One region of the Absicoccus intestinalis genome, then DNA from elsewhere that is predicted to be linked to it. Evidence: predicted binding sites of a transcription regulator. Region 1 holds the regulator's gene; the other holds the start of a gene.
The links. Region 1 encodes Rex, which represses fermentation and respiration genes when NADH is low (regulators of the CRP and FNR family bind a similar motif). Its sites were predicted from a motif close to GTGAANNNNTTCAC; they were not measured.
Positions count from the first base shown of each region.

Region 1 (7,924 bases):
ATGTCCTGATCTTTTAAATAATCGGTATCGGCATCCATGGAAATATGTTTCACGCGATGCTTTCGACGAACCGTTTCAAAGGGTTCCATGTGCACCTTTTTATTGAAGTATACGCGTTTTTTTTCAAAATGATCATACACATAGACTTCATACAATCCAGGATCCAATTGATTGGTCTTGATGCCTTCATCCGCACCTGAACCAAAGGTATAATTGATTTCTTCCTGGGTCTCGACATTGACCAAGACCAAATTCGCGCCCATCAGTGCATCCGTTTTGTTTAGTGCTGTATCGTGATAGAGCTTGAGTGATTCGCCATACATGGTATAGGTCTTCACTTGATAATTTTGGTTAAAATGGGTCTTGATATTATTTTTCAAGATGGAGGTATCTTGGATCGTATCCAAATAGGTTTCATTGATCCGATCCACATCGGTAGGTCGTGTGACATATAAAAAAATCGAAATAACGATCAAGGCAATGGTCGTGACCAATAATATTGAACGACGAACAGGAGATATCGAATGAAATGTTTTCTTTGCCATACCGTATTTATACCAAACTTTAAAAAAGCCGTCAATGTGACGGCAGTGATTAGAAAATCAAGTTTCTTGGTGTTCTTGGATATGGTTCGACATCACGAATATTTTGCATGCCAGTCACATACATCAACATACGATCAAATCCTAAACCAAAGCCGGAATGTTTGCATCCGCCAAAACGACGCAGATCCAGATACCATTGCAAGGTGGATTGATCCATACCCAATTCCTGCATCCGTTTTTCTAGTACGTCATATCGTTCTTCTCGTTGGCTACCACCAACCAATTCTCCCACGTAAGGAACCAATAAATCGCAAGCGGCCACGGTCTTTTGATCCTCGTTGACACGCATATAGAAAGCCTTGATGTCTTTTGGATAATCCGTCAAGAATACGGGACCATTGACGATCTTTTCGGAAATGTAGCGTTCGTGCTCACTTTGCAGATCCATGCCCCAATAGATGTCTTGATTTTCAAATTGATCTTTGGCTTTTTCTAAATGCTCGATTGCTTCGGTATAGGTCATACGCACAAATGGAGAATTGGCAACATGCGTGATTCGTTCCAACAGGCCTTTATCGACATATTGATTGAAGAATGCCATTTCTTCGGGTGCATGTTCCAAACAATAGTTGATGCAATATTTGATCATGGCTTCAATACAATCCATATCATCGGCTAAATCGGCAAAGGCCAATTCGGGTTCGATCATCCAGAATTCCGAGGCATGACGAGTCGTATTGGAATTTTCCGCACGGAACGTAGGTCCAAAGGTATAGACATTGCGATACGTCAATGCAAAGGGTTCGACATGTAACTGACCAGATACGGTCAATTGCGCATGTTTCCCAAAGAAATCTTGATCATATTTGTCGTCTTTGCGGGTCGTGACAGTAAAGCATTCGCCAGCTCCTTCGGCATCATTGCCCGTAATGATTGGTGTATGGACATAGACAAAGCCTTGGTCTTGGAAAAAGGTATGGATGGCCATGCTCAACACCGAACGCAAACGGAAGATCGCATAATAGCTGTTGGCACGTGGTCGAATATGTGGAATTTCGCGCATATATTCAAAACTGTGACGTTTCTTTTGAATGGGATAATCATGATCACAAGCGCCTAATACTTCAATGGAATCCGCATGGATCTCAAAGGATTGTTTGCCTTTGGGTGTATATACAAAAGTTCCTTTGACTTCTACAGCCGATCCCAAGGTGATCTTTCCCGCTTGTTCAAAGGTTGGTAGATCTTGTTCATAAACGACTTGTACATTGGTAAAACACGATCCATCATTGATCACGATAAAACCAATTTTTTTACTAGCGCGATTGGTACGCACCCACCCTTGAATGTCTACTTTTTGACCATCCAATTGGGCGGCTTGTTCTTTCATTTTTTTAACTAACATTGTTCTTCTCCTCCCAGAAAATAAAAAAATCGCTCCCTAAAAGGAACGATTTAATAAACCGCGGTGCCATCCTCATTTACATATGAATATGTACCCTTTGATCGATGTAACGTATCGAACGAGACTGTCTACTTATTTTCTCCAGTCCAGCTCCACAGGTGTTCTTTGATATCTATTCTTGTCTTTCACCATCACAAGTCGCTACTGTCGATATGTCCGTCCTGTTTCTATGCTTTTTTATTCATGGAATTGGATTCAAAAACCAATTCTTGTATTGATGATACCACATCCACGCTCTTGACAACAACCCCTTTTGGGACATTAAAATGCTTGGATGTAAAATCAATAAATCCGGTAATGCCGCACTCCACCAAGCGATCAACAGTCTTTTGAACGCCGTGCGTGATCGTTAAGATCGCAATGTGACATCCCTGCGGAATTTTTTCTTCTAGTTCATCCATCGAATAGACGGGAACACCATATAATTCCATCCCGATCTTTGATTCATCTCGATCAAAGGCACAAACAATTTCACCGACAACGTAATCCCATTTGTTGTAGTTCATCAAAGCGCGTCCTAAGTTTCCTGCTCCAATGAGAATGATCTTCTCGTCAAAATCGACTCCCAATTGCTGATTAAAGATCTCGACCAATCGATCTACACTATAGCCGTAGCCTTGTTTGCCTAGATTGCCTAAAAAAGAAAAATCACGACGAATCGTTGTGGGTTCAATGTTGACCAGTTCGGCCAATTCTTTGGACATGACACGTTCCACACCGTGTTTTTTTAATTTTCGTAAGGCTTTTAAATAAACTGGATATCTTTGAAAGGTGGCTTTTGGTACATTTTTATTATTATTATTATTATTCGTAGTCATTACAACCTCCGCATAGTTATCTATATTGTAACTGCTTGTGAAGTATTTAGCAACCGTTGTGAATAAAAAAATAGATGTCACAAATCATTTGGACATCTGTCTTTCATCTAACTTTTTCAAAGTGGGATCCACAAATTGAATCAAATCTTGCATTTGCTCTTTGACAATGGAGGCATATCCATACTGAAAGGTATAATAAACAAAAACACCAAACATAAGAAGCAAGGACAGCCAAATTATCAAAAAAGATAAATGAAAAAGCAAGACCAATACGATCAGTGCCACCACAAAAACGAGCGTCGCAATCTGCAAAATACGTACTTTATAGCGTTCTTCATACGTATGTAAAAGGGATGGAAATTCTTTTAGAAAGGCTATGGTAAAAGCATCCAATGGTCGATTGGTAAAAACGACCCCTGCATATGTACGTTTGGGCGTTTGTCTGGCTAAGGAAACTTGTTGCATGCGCATGACCACAAATCGTAAGGCTTCTTCGTTTTTTTCTTTGCGATATTTTCGGCCATATAATTCCATCAATTTTAAATAATCCACATCATACACGGGATCCTGGCTCATTTGGATACAAAGATCATGTAATTGATTCATGGAATTTTGCGAATACGTTCCCAAACTATCTTGCATTAGGCGTTCGACTTGTTTTAAAGCGCCCATATATGGTTGCGTCATTCAACGATCCTTCCTTTCAATCGATCCAGCATTTTTTGTGATAGGATGGCCACAACTAAACCACTCACAATGGAAAGGGCCAATAAGATTGGCAAAAACAGCTGCATAAAATATTGTTGATAGATCCATGTTACGGCAATCACTTGGCCTACGCTATGAAAAGCGGCTCCCAAGATGGAAATGCCATAGATAGAAAATACCTTGACATCGGCACCAATCGACATCGCCAGCAAGCTCAACAAGCCGCCAGATAACGAAAGCCAGAAGGCGACGCTAAAAAGCGTCCCTTGTAGTATGGCGCTTAAAAAGATCCGACCCATACCGACGATCCACATGGATTTTTTATCATAGATCATCAAGGCAAATAAGCTAGCTAAATTAGCGAGTCCAATCTTAAATCCGGGAACGATCATCACGATGGGCACAAAGCTTTCAATGAGTTGTAAAAGAATGCCCACGGCCATCAAAAATCCTAAATTGACACTTTTTCTTGTATTCATCATTGAATCACCGTATCCTCACTGGAATCATTTCCCTCTTCAATTTGAACCACGGTTTCATTGGGAAGACAAACAATGGGCGTATTCGCATTGGATACATATCCTTGTTTGGAACACGTATGATGTGGACTGTTTTCTTGTCGCACGCGAACTGCACCATCTTTCACCTGAATATGAACCGGTCCCAACTTCCCTTTTACGGTATATTCTTTATTCTGTCTTAGATCGATGCGTAATACTTCTTTGTTGGCAACTTGGACAACCGCGACTTTGGATGTCGGTGCATTGTGCAATAAAGGAAAAATCAAACCAATCGAAAGAATCATGATACCAACGATCAAGATCTTATCTGCCTTTGTCATGTCAATCATTATAGACTATTGCACGACGATATTCACTTTTTTTTCAACTGTATTGCCAAATCGATCATAGATCCGTACGGTAGTGGCTTTGGTTCCGGTGGTGGATGTATCAACATCACTTTCATAGTTCACGCCGGATAGATCACTGGCATCAAAAGCGGTTTGATAATCGGGTTCGGCACCAACGCTACATGTGATTTCAGTTGGTGATTGATTGACCAGTGGTGCTTGGGTATCTTTGATTTTAATCTTAAATGGGATTTTTTGGTTTCCATTGATCAAGGTAAAATCATAGGTACCACAAACGAGATACTCTTTTCCTTTGTTCACAAAACGATTCTTTTCTTTATAGATGCCTTTGGATTGGGGTACGACCTTCATATTCTTGGTGTCGTAATGATCGGCATTTTTGATATAGAGCTTGGGATTGCCATATACATCGGCGCCCAATTCATAGGTAAATGTATGTTTTTGTAGTTCAATGGAACTGGAACATCCACTCAGCAATATACCCAAGGCTAATAATAATGTGAATTTTTTCATGTGGATTCCTCCTGTATGGATGCCGCCATCTCTTTGATCCGATTCAAGCGATGCTTCATTCCCGATTTTGATATGATATCGCCATAGGCACGATAGACTTCTTCACACAATTCATTCATGTTGGCATCGGGAAATTGTTTGCGAATTTCCATCACATGACGAATCTTATCCGAAATATCTACCTTTTGCGGATTGGCCTCCAGGATCGCGATGGCTTCTAATTGTTTTTTGGCGGCCTTTTGGGTCTTCATTTCATTGGCCACTTCACAATTATCCAGCCGTGTCATTTGATTAAAGAAGTCACGTTGGATGCGGCTGTCTTCAAAATCAAACAGGGCTTGACTGGCATTGCACAACCGTAAAAAATCAGCAATTTTTTCACCCGCTTTTAAATAGATCACTTCGTATTTTTTGCGTTTGGTGATCTTCGCAGGTAAATGATAGCGTTCCATCAAATGTTGAACGGCTTGGGCCAGCTCCGTTTCGGTGGTTGACATCTCCAAATGATAATTGGCGGTTTTGGGATCGTTGATCGATCCACTGGCTAGAAAACAACCACACAAATAAGCTCGTGCCATTTTATCCGATCGGATCAATCGTCCCAAGGGTTTATAGTGGATGCCCGTATCGGTCAAAATGCCGAGATCATCTAAGATCTCGCTGGCTTTATCATATACTTCCACGCGATACATATTGCTTTTTTTTAAACGCATATTGCGAATGACCGATAAACGTGGATTGACCCCATATACTTGTTTCAACATTTGAAACAGATGTTTGGCAATCGTTGCGTTTTCAGTTTGATAGGAAACCGACAAACCACGAAAGTTCATATGCATGCTGGCACGCATTTGAAAGAGGGCACAAATTTGTGCCCGTGCTTGATTTCGATCGGTTGGTTCTTTACAGATTTGTTTTTTCACTTCGCTGGTAAAGGACACGGAGATCCTCCTTACTATCTATCTTTTCCAAGATTTCGGCTACCGCTTCACAAACCGCTTTCGGATCATGACGTATACGTCCTTGGGTATCAAATTGTACCAATAATCGCTGCATAATGCCATAGTCATGTTCCGCTTCTTTGATCTTGACCGGATAGGAATGCTGCTTTGCGTAAGCTTCCAAGATTGGTTTTGGTAAGTAGGATTGATTCACGACCACCAGATCTACCGCGTCTTTAAAGGAATGTTTTTCCAATGCCCGAATATGATCTTCTACGCTATAGCTATCGGTCTCTCCTTGTTGGGTCATCGCATTACAAAAATAGATTTTGGGACAAGGATTATCATGAATGGCTTGACTGATTTCAGGGATGATCAAATTGGGGATGATCGAAGTATACAAAGAGCCAATACCATAAATGATCAAATCCGCATTATGGATGGCTTGGATCGCATCCAAAAAGGGATGAACCTTTTGTTGATAAAAGACTTTATTGATGTTGTTGTGTGCTTTCGGGATGGAGGCTTCGCCACGAATCATCGTGCCATCTTCCATCATCGCATATAAAGTCACGATATCTAAGGTACTGGGCACGATCTTGCCGCGTACATTCAATACGTGGCTAATGGCTTCAATGGCTCCCATAAATGAGCCGGTAATATCCATCAATGCTAGAAACATCAAATTGCCTAGGTTGTGACCACCGATATCTTGATTGCCACTGAATCGATAATTCATCAGTTCCGCAAATAAAGATTCATCTTCCACATTGGCCATGGCGGTCAAAACATGACGAATATCGCCAATGGCTGGTACATTATAGGTTTGGCGCAAGCGACCCGTGCTGCCACCATTATCGGCCACTGTTACAATGGCGGTAATATTGGCATTTTCCAGTTTTTTCATACCGCTCAACATACTGGAAAGGCCGGATCCGCCACCAATCACAACGACGTTTTTCATCCGATTTCCTGATCGCCAATATCGCGATGGCTTTTAAAGCAACGATACGTATCTTTATAGGTATCGTATAACCAGTTACAAATGGTCACAGAGCGGTGTTGTCCACCTGTACAGCCAACGCCCACGATCAAATGGGATTTGTGTTGTTCATTATAGGCTGAAAAAACAAAATCACAATAGGCTTTCAATCGGGTAATAAAATCCTGGGTTTCTTGGGCCATCATGACATAATCATAGACTGCTTTATCATTGCCGGTCTTCTTACGAAGGGCGGGTTCATAAAATGGATTGGGTAAAAAGCGCACATCAATCACAAGATCGGCATCCATGGGCAGGCCATGTTTGAATCCAAACGATTGAAAGGTGATCGTAAATTTGGCAGTCTCATTGCCTTTAAATCGATTACGGATGCGTTTGGCCAGTTCCGAGGTCGACATCCTGGTCGTATCAAAATGAATGGTGCCTTTTTGGTTGCCTTGCATCTTGTTGAAGTAATCCCGTTCCAATTCGATGGCCTCTTCTAAGGTCGTAGCCATGCCATTGGCAATCAATGGATGTCTTCTTCGGGTAAAACGATAGCGTAATAATAATTCTTCATCACTGCAATCCAAGAAAATGATCTGGACATCCGTAGATGTATCATCAAAAAAATTAAAAAAGGTCATATAATCGATCGCACTCACGGACAGTGCAATATATTCATATTTTTGTTCTTTTTGTAGGACATTTTCCAATTGGGACAATAATTCTTTCGGAAAATTGTCAATACAATAATAGCCTAAGTCTTCAAGGGCATTCATGGCACTGGATTTGCCGGCACCAGACATTCCCGTTAATAGGACGATATGTTGCTTCATGTGATTTCCTCCTATGTTTCTATTCTATCACAGTTGGAAAAGCGTTGAGACTCGGTTACAATATTTTGTATGCAAGGTATTCTTTTTTTAGATTTTGATGGGGTCATCAATCCCTATATGTATACAAATGAAGTTGTCCCGGATCGAAAGAAATGGTTGCGCATTTGGAAACATCCTAGTTTTATCCACATCAACAACTATACGATTGGCCAGGTCAATGCGAATTTTGATGTGGAAGCTTG
Region 1 covers NZ_JALBUS010000008.1:31,349-39,272, forward strand. The annotation lists gene MOZ64_RS06410 (N-acetylmuramoyl-L-alanine amidase) at 1-545, opposite strand, end outside; gene asnS (asparagine--tRNA ligase) at 595-1,950, opposite strand; gene MOZ64_RS06420 (redox-sensing transcriptional repressor Rex) at 2,178-2,828, opposite strand; gene MOZ64_RS06425 (hypothetical protein) at 2,913-3,515, opposite strand; gene MOZ64_RS06430 (Gx transporter family protein) at 3,512-4,018, opposite strand; gene MOZ64_RS06435 (NusG domain II-containing protein) at 4,015-4,377, opposite strand; gene MOZ64_RS06440 (hypothetical protein) at 4,393-4,920, opposite strand; gene whiA (DNA-binding protein WhiA) at 4,917-5,861, opposite strand; gene MOZ64_RS06450 (gluconeogenesis factor YvcK family protein) at 5,824-6,825, opposite strand; gene rapZ (RNase adapter RapZ) at 6,822-7,682, opposite strand; gene MOZ64_RS06460 (HAD domain-containing protein) at 7,752-7,924, shown strand, end outside.

Region 2 (7,924 bases), on a different contig from region 1:
AAGCAGCCCCACGTATCCCAATATGCCATTGGGTAATAAAGAGGGTATCCAAGATCACATTCAAAATGGAAGTGATGATCAGTACGTATAAGGGGGTTAGACTATTACCAATCGATCGAAATAAACAAGCGGCTAAATTATAAAACATCGTGATGACTAAAGTCGCTGCAATGAGCTGAATATAACCATAAGCCATGGAATAAATAGACTTTGGAGTTTTTAATACATGGAGCAACCATGGCATGAAAGCACAGGAAACAATGGATAAGATCAAGGCTATGCCAAAGCCTAGAATAAGACTTTCGGCAATGGCCATTTTTAAATGATTCTCATCTCTGGCTCCATAAAACCGACTAATCACAATGCCAAATCCGAGGCCCATCCCGCTACAAAACTGAACGATCAATTCAAAAATAGCAGCGGTCGATCCCAATGCCGCTAAAGGGGCATCCCCAAGAAAATGACCAATAAGCAGAGTATCTACCGTATTGTACAATTGTTGGAAAAAATTGGAAAAAAACAAAGGAATCGCAAAATATAGGATTCCTCGTTTGATGTTGCCTTGTATCAATGTTGGTTTCATTCGATGTCAATGGCCTCAACTTGTTGCAACCAAAGATCGCGACTGGCGTCGCTAGGCATACGCAGATCACCACGTGGCGATAAACAAATGGAACCAACCTTTACGCCATCTGGCATGCAGTTTCGTTTAAATTGCTGGGCAAAGAAACGTCGATAGAAAGTAAGTAATCCATTTTTGATGGTTTTTTTATCGATGGTAGGAAAAGCCTGGACACAGAGATCAAAGATCTTTTCCGGTTGTTCATGATGACGCAATAAATGATACAAAAAGAAATCATGTAGATCATACGAACCTAATACTTCTTCGGTTTTTTGAGCAATTTTACCAGAAGCATCCAAAGGTAATAGTTCTGGCGATACCGGCGTATCACAAATATCCATCAATACATCATGTAATGCATTTTGTCCTTCTTTTTGAGCTTGTAGAGCACGCGTTTCCACAATATAGCGAACCAAGGTTTTTGGCACCGATACATTGACTGCATACATGCTCATATGATCGCCATTATAAGTACACCATCCCAAAGCCAATTCACTAAGATCGCCCGTTCCAATGACGATTCCATTGTATTGGTTGGCAAGATCCATCAAAATTTGTGTTCGTTCTCGAGCTTGTGAATTTTCATACGTGATATCCATGATTTTTGGATCATGATGAATATCTCTAAAATGTTGATGGACAGCATCACCAATTGAAATGGTTTCTTTGGAGGCATGCAACAAATCAATCAATTGATCGGCATTGGTTTTGGTGCGCACGCTTGTACCAAAACCAGGCATAGAGATCGCATGGATATTTTTTGGATCGTATTGGCACAATTGGAAGGCACGCTCACATACCAACAAGGCCAAAGTAGAGTCCAATCCTCCTGAGATTCCAATAACGACATGTTCACAATGGATCTTGGATAGACGGGTAGCCAATCCCTGTGCTTGAATGTTTAAGATATTTTGGCAACGATGAATGCGTTGTTCACTATCGTTGGGTACAAAAGGATAGGCATCATAGGTTCGATGCAAGGCGATGGTATGGATGGGCTTTGACGCATAGGTGATGGTTTTTACATCGTGGACTTCATCTTCCATGCTGGTCTTAAAATGGATGCGATCATTCATGACATTTTGAATATCGATTTCACCCACAATAAAGTCCTTGGCATCTAGATAATTGCGTTCGGCTAAGACTGTCCCATTTTCACAAATCAAATCATGGCCTGAAAAGACCAGATCACTGGTTGATTCTTGGGGACCGGCACTGGCATATACATAGCCAGAATACGTTCTTGCACTTTGATCCACGACCAATTGATGACGATACACGTCTTTGGCAATTGTATCATTCGAAGCCGATAGGTTACATAAAATGTTGGCTCCAGCCAAAGCTAATTTTGAACTTACTGGAATGGTGACCCATAGATCCTCACAGAGTTCGGCACCAATACATGCCTGCGTAGTGGTATCATAGAAAACCAGACCATTCGATACAGGTACGATTTCTCCTTGCCAATTCATGGTATCGACTGGACAGTTTTTGCCACTGGTGAACCAACGAGTTTCGTAGAATTCATTATAGCTTGGAATATAGGTTTTTAATTGAAAGCCTAATACGTGATGATCAAAACAAAAGGCAGCCGCATTGTATAGTTTATTTTGAATTTGGACAGGCAAACCCACAAATGCCGCCATTTGATCAGGCATGGCCTCTAGAAAATGAGAAAGCCCTTGTTGTGCTTGTCTCAATAAAATATCTTCATAAAAAAGATCTTGGCATGTATAGCCAGTGATGCAAAGTTCAGGAAAGACGATCAATTGCGTATCCTGGGGAACTCTTGTACAAAGATCCAACATCGCCTGGACATTTTTTTGTGGATCACCGATTGCAACCGATGGTGTGGCAGCCACGACTTTATAGTATTGATAACGTTTCATTTCTTCCTCCCATAAAAAAAGATGGATAACACGTATCCATCTTATCATATTTTACTTAATTATTGACCAATTCATGTACTTCATCGCCATATTGCGAAAGATCTGCGGTTTTCATCTCATCTTCATTGGCATATTTCTTGACCAACGCACTGGAGCGAGGAATCGCTTGTAACGTTCCGGCACCACCAACGCAGCCACCAGGACAAGCCATACCTTCAAGCAGATAGCCATTTAAACGACCTGCTTTTGCCATCATCAACATGGTCTTGCAGTTTTTCAAACCTTCGGCAGCTTGTACCTTGACTTTGATGTCTGGATGTTCTTTTTCAATCAATTCTTTGACGGAAGCCGCTACACCACCAGTGACCGCAAATTGACGACCGGCTTTGGTTCCATCCACAAATGGATCATCGACCGTAATTTGTTCAAGGTCAATTCCTTTGGCTTGGAACATACCCATGACTTCTTCAAATGTTAATACAAAATCAATATCACTACGAACCGAATGACGACTTGCTTCCAACTTTTTGGCGGCACAAGGACCAATAAAGACCACTTTGGCTTTTGGTTTACGCTTTTTGATCCAACGACCCGTTAGCACCATTGGGGTCAGGGCCATCGAGATATTTTTCGCAAATTGTGGGAATTCTTTTTTCGCCATGACCGACCAAGAAGGGCAACAACTTGTACCCATAAAGTCTAAGTTTTCTGGAACATTTTTCAAAAAATCTTCGGCTTCGTCAATCGTACAAAGATCGGCGCCAATGGCTACTTCTACTACATCGGCAAAACCTAATTCTTTCAATGCGGTCTTGACTTTATCGGGAGTCACTTTGGGACCAAATTGACCAACAAAGGCCGGAGCAATAGCCGCAATGACCTCATAGCCTTGTTTCATCGCATAGATAGTTTGGAAAATTTGTCCTTTATCAACGATTGCGCCAAATGGACAGTTCACCAAACATTGTCCACAACTGACACATTTATCATAATTGATCTCGGCTTTGCCATTTTCATCGGAACTGATGGCATTCATTCCACAGCTGGAAGCACAAGGACGCTCCATCTTGATGATTGCATGGTAAGGACAAGCCTCGGCACAACGGCCGCATTTGATACAGCCACTTTGATCAATGTGCGAACGTCCATTGACAATTGAAACCACTTTCTTTGGACATACTTCGGTACATTGATGAGAAAAACATCCTTGGCACATGTCCGTGACAATGACCTTTTTTTCTGGACAGGCATTGCAGGCAAACTTGATGATGTTCACTAGTGGTGGTTCATAATACTTTTCGGGCTGAATACCATTTTCAATACCATCACTGACAACGCCAGCTTCACTCACATCTCTTAGATCGAGTCCCATTCCTACACGTAAACGTTCACCAATGATGGCACGCTCTAGGAAGACATTTTCTTGATTTCCTGGTAAGATGTCATAGGGAACTTGTTCCATTTGTTTCGCATAGTCTTCGTTGTCGTTATAGGCCATTTCGGCAATGGCAGCAAAGACCTTTCTGCGCGTATCTGTTACTGAATTGTATACTCCTCGCATAAATTTTTCTTTCACCTCAATATTTATCTTCTGTCTGTTAACATAATAACAAACTTATGATGCTTTTAAAAGTGATTTTTTTCACAAATAATATGGTACAATCTAACTATGAAAAAAATTGTATGGGATTGGAACGGTACATTGTTTGATGATTTACATCTATGTTTTTCTTGTATCAATCGATTATTGAAAAATCATGCATTAGATCCATTGCCAAATATTGATGCCTATCGAAATGTATTTGGTTTTCCAATCGCTGATTATTATCAACGAATTGGATTTGATTTTGAGCAAACACCATTTTCAGTATTGGCTCAAGAATATATGGAGGATTATCAAGCTAAAAGTATGCATTGTTCCTTATATAGTGATGTGATGGATACGATTGAAAAAGTAGAAAAGAAAAAAACGCCACAAGTGATCTTATCGGCCAGCAAGAAAGCTTTTTTATTGGATCAAATTGAACAATTTCCTTTGGAACAACATATGGATGGGATTTATGGTATCGAAGACATCTATGCCAAGAGCAAAGTCGAATTGGCACAAGCCTATCGAAAACAGAATCCATGGGATGAATTGTGGTTTGTCGGCGATTCGGTCCATGATTATGAAGTGGCTCAGGCAATCGATGCCCATTGTGTATTGGTGGCGAGTGGCCATCAAGCCAAGTCGACCTTAGAGAAGATGCCCACACCGGTTGTAAATCAATTATCAGATAGTTTGGAGTATATCTATGAAAGAGATTGAAGTATCCGAAAATGATGCAGGACAACGATTGGACAAATTTTTATTGAAGACCTTTCCAGATCTATCGAAATCCATGATGTATAAGGGAATTCGTAAAAAGAAGATCAAAGTCAATCGAAAACGATGCACCTATGATCAGAAGTTACAGATCCATGATCATATCTTATTATTTTTGCCACCGGATGTATTGAAAGAAAAGGAAAGAGAAGTGCCAACGGCATCCACCCAATTGGATATCGTATTCGAAGATAAGAATCTTTTGATCATCAATAAACCGGCAGGATTGTTGAGTCAATCGGATCAAAAAGAACAACAAGATTGTGTGGTTTCCCGACTTCAAGCCTATCTCTACCAAAAGGGAGAATATACGATGACGGATCACAGTTTTGCGCCGACGATCTGTCATCGTTTGGATCGCAATACGGCTGGCTTGATCATTGCGGCTAAAAACGCGAATACCTTACGGATCATCAATCAAGCCATTGCGGATCGATCCATCAAAAAACAATATCGCGCCTTGATCAGTGGTACTTTTTTATTGGATTCCTTTCAAATGCATGGCTATATCAAAAAAGAAGGAACCAAAGCCATCGTAAAAGACAACCCCACACCCGGATTTGTAGAAGCCTATATGGATGTGAAAACCCTAGCTAAAAAGAATGATGCGACATGGTGTGATATCCAGTTGCATACGGGAAGATTTCATCAGATTCGAGCATTGATGGGGCATTATCACCATCCATTGGTGGGAGATCACAAGTATGGCTATAAAGGTTTAGAAAAACAGTATCATTTGGTTGCATATCGTTTGGATCTGAGTCATGTACCCATGCGGATTTCGCAACGTATTTTTGAAATCTAAAGAATATCTTCATATTGGATGTCTATAGTAAACGTATGGACATCTTTTTTTATCTATATTTATTGGCCATTGCGATCAATGATTGGCAAACGATGTATTTTTCCAAATGGTGGATCTTGCCATCTCTTGTGATGATAGGCTGCTTTTTTCCGGTCGATCTTGTCTCATCCGGTATGGGGCTTGGTTTGTTTGGCGGGATCGGTTGGTTGCTGTATCGTATCCATCCCGATTGGATAGGGACAGCCGACGTTGCCTTTTTGGCTTATTTTGGTTTTCTTTTGGGCTATGAAAGAATGAGTATAGCTCTCTTCACTGGAATTGGTATAGGGCTCATTTTAGCTTACGTTCGAAATCTTAAGATGATTCCTTTTCTAACTTGTTTAAGTCTAGGATGCTGGCTGGCTTGGCAGCATGGATATGGACTCTTTTACGCCATGCTTGGTCGAATCTGGATTCGATAGGTAGAATAAGGACAAGTTCTTTTTGGGTTAGGGGATGCACAAATTCCATTTGATAGTTTTGCAACATCAATCCTTGATCATCTTCTATTTGACCATAGAGTGGATCATTGATGATGGGATGGGATAGATGTGCACAATGCAGTCGAATTTGATGTTTTCGTCCCGTCAACAAGTTGACATGTAAAAAAGAAACGGTAGGCGTAGCCTGGATCCGTTGAAATTGGGTGTGTGCTGGTTTTCCATGTGGATGGATGATCATGGCATTCTCATGTCGATGGCGTCCTATCGAGAAATTCGCTTCTTTGATGTTGGCAGGAAATTTCCCTTTCACCAGACAACGATACGTTTTCTGCATTTCATGCGACCGGAAAAGATGATCCAGCATTCCTTGAAAGAAAGGATTCTTGCAGAATAAAACTAGGCCACTGGTCTCAAAATCAATACGATGACAGGCTTGGGCTTTATGTGGCCAGCCACATTGATAGAGATAGGCATTCACTTGATCTTGTAGAGATGGGTTGCCATTTCCATCGTCATGCACCAATAAAAAAGGGGGTTTATTGACAACGAGCAAGATCTCATCTTCATAGATGATGGATATTGGATCGGAACTTGAAACGATGATCGAATCTTCCCATGGAAAGTAGATCGTGATCAATTGATGGGCTTTGTATTGCGCCGGGATCGAATATTGTGCTGCTTTTCTTTTGGACAGATGAAAAGCTTGGATAAAGTCTTGTTTCGTTCCATCTTGTTGGGGCATGATTTGCATTTGATACGCATCCAAATAGAGGAAAATAAAGTGATTCATAGATTCAGTATAGCACGGATACGTGTTATAATTGGAATAGAAAAGGAGTGATTTATATGCGTATTTTTAAATGTGATAAGTGTGGAAATGTGTATGAAATGATTGAACAAAAAAGTGGTTGTACACCTGTTTGTTGCGGTAGCCCAACACGGGAATTAAAAGCGGGCGAAGTGGATGCGGCCATGGAAAAACATGTACCTGTCTTAAGCCAGGAAAACGATACATTGATCGTCAAGGTAGGTAGTGTTCCTCATCCAATGCAGGATGTTCATTATATCATGAATATCTGGGCAGAATTTGAAGATGGTAGCATGGATAGGATCTCATTGGTGCCTGGCCAAGCACCTGAAGCCAGCATTGCTTTAAGAAATCGCAAGGGACATGTTGTGGTGTATGAATATTGTAACTTGCATGGTCTTTGGAAAGCGGAAATGGATATTGCATAGCTCTGTTTTAAACAGAGCTTTTTCATGGGAGAGTGTATGACGTTTTTTGAAGATGGTTTTAAGAAAAATGGCTTGATTTGGTTACGGTATATCTATTATGCACTGGTTGGCTGTCTGATTGGTGCCATCGTTGGTTTGGCCGAAACGATATTTTGTCTTGTATTAAATGGAATCTTTAAAATTCGCGTGGGCTTAGAGATGCCATTGCTTCTATTGATGCCTTTTGCCGGGTTATTGATCGTTTATATCTTTGTGCATTATGGCGGCAAAAGCAAAGAAGGAATGAATCTAGTCTTTAAAGTCGATCAAGGAAAATATAGTACCATCACCTATCTTTTAGTACCTTGTATGGCGATTTCGACTTGGCTGACCCATCTTGTGGGTGGCAGTGTAGGTCGAGAAGGTGTAGCCGTACAAATTGGCGCTACATTATCGTATCGCATTGGTGAAAAGTTACCGTTTTCCATTCCAAAATCCATGTTGCTGGAAACCGGAATCGCAGCGGGTTTTTCAGGCTTGTTTGGG
Region 2 covers NZ_JALBUS010000023.1:17,955-25,878, forward strand. The annotation lists gene MOZ64_RS10730 (MATE family efflux transporter) at 1-583, opposite strand, end outside; gene MOZ64_RS10735 (NAD(+) synthase) at 580-2,511, opposite strand; gene MOZ64_RS10740 (4Fe-4S dicluster domain-containing protein) at 2,567-4,072, opposite strand; gene MOZ64_RS10745 (HAD family hydrolase) at 4,181-4,819, shown strand; gene MOZ64_RS10750 (pseudouridine synthase) at 4,806-5,681, shown strand; gene MOZ64_RS11635 (prepilin peptidase) at 5,717-6,142, shown strand; gene MOZ64_RS10755 (RluA family pseudouridine synthase) at 6,036-6,914, opposite strand; gene MOZ64_RS10760 (desulfoferrodoxin family protein) at 7,010-7,399, shown strand; gene MOZ64_RS10765 (chloride channel protein) at 7,436-7,924, shown strand, end outside.
Region 2: a site for Rex is predicted at 4,144-4,157, ahead of MOZ64_RS10740 (4Fe-4S dicluster domain-containing protein). Genes of this name have one in related genera too.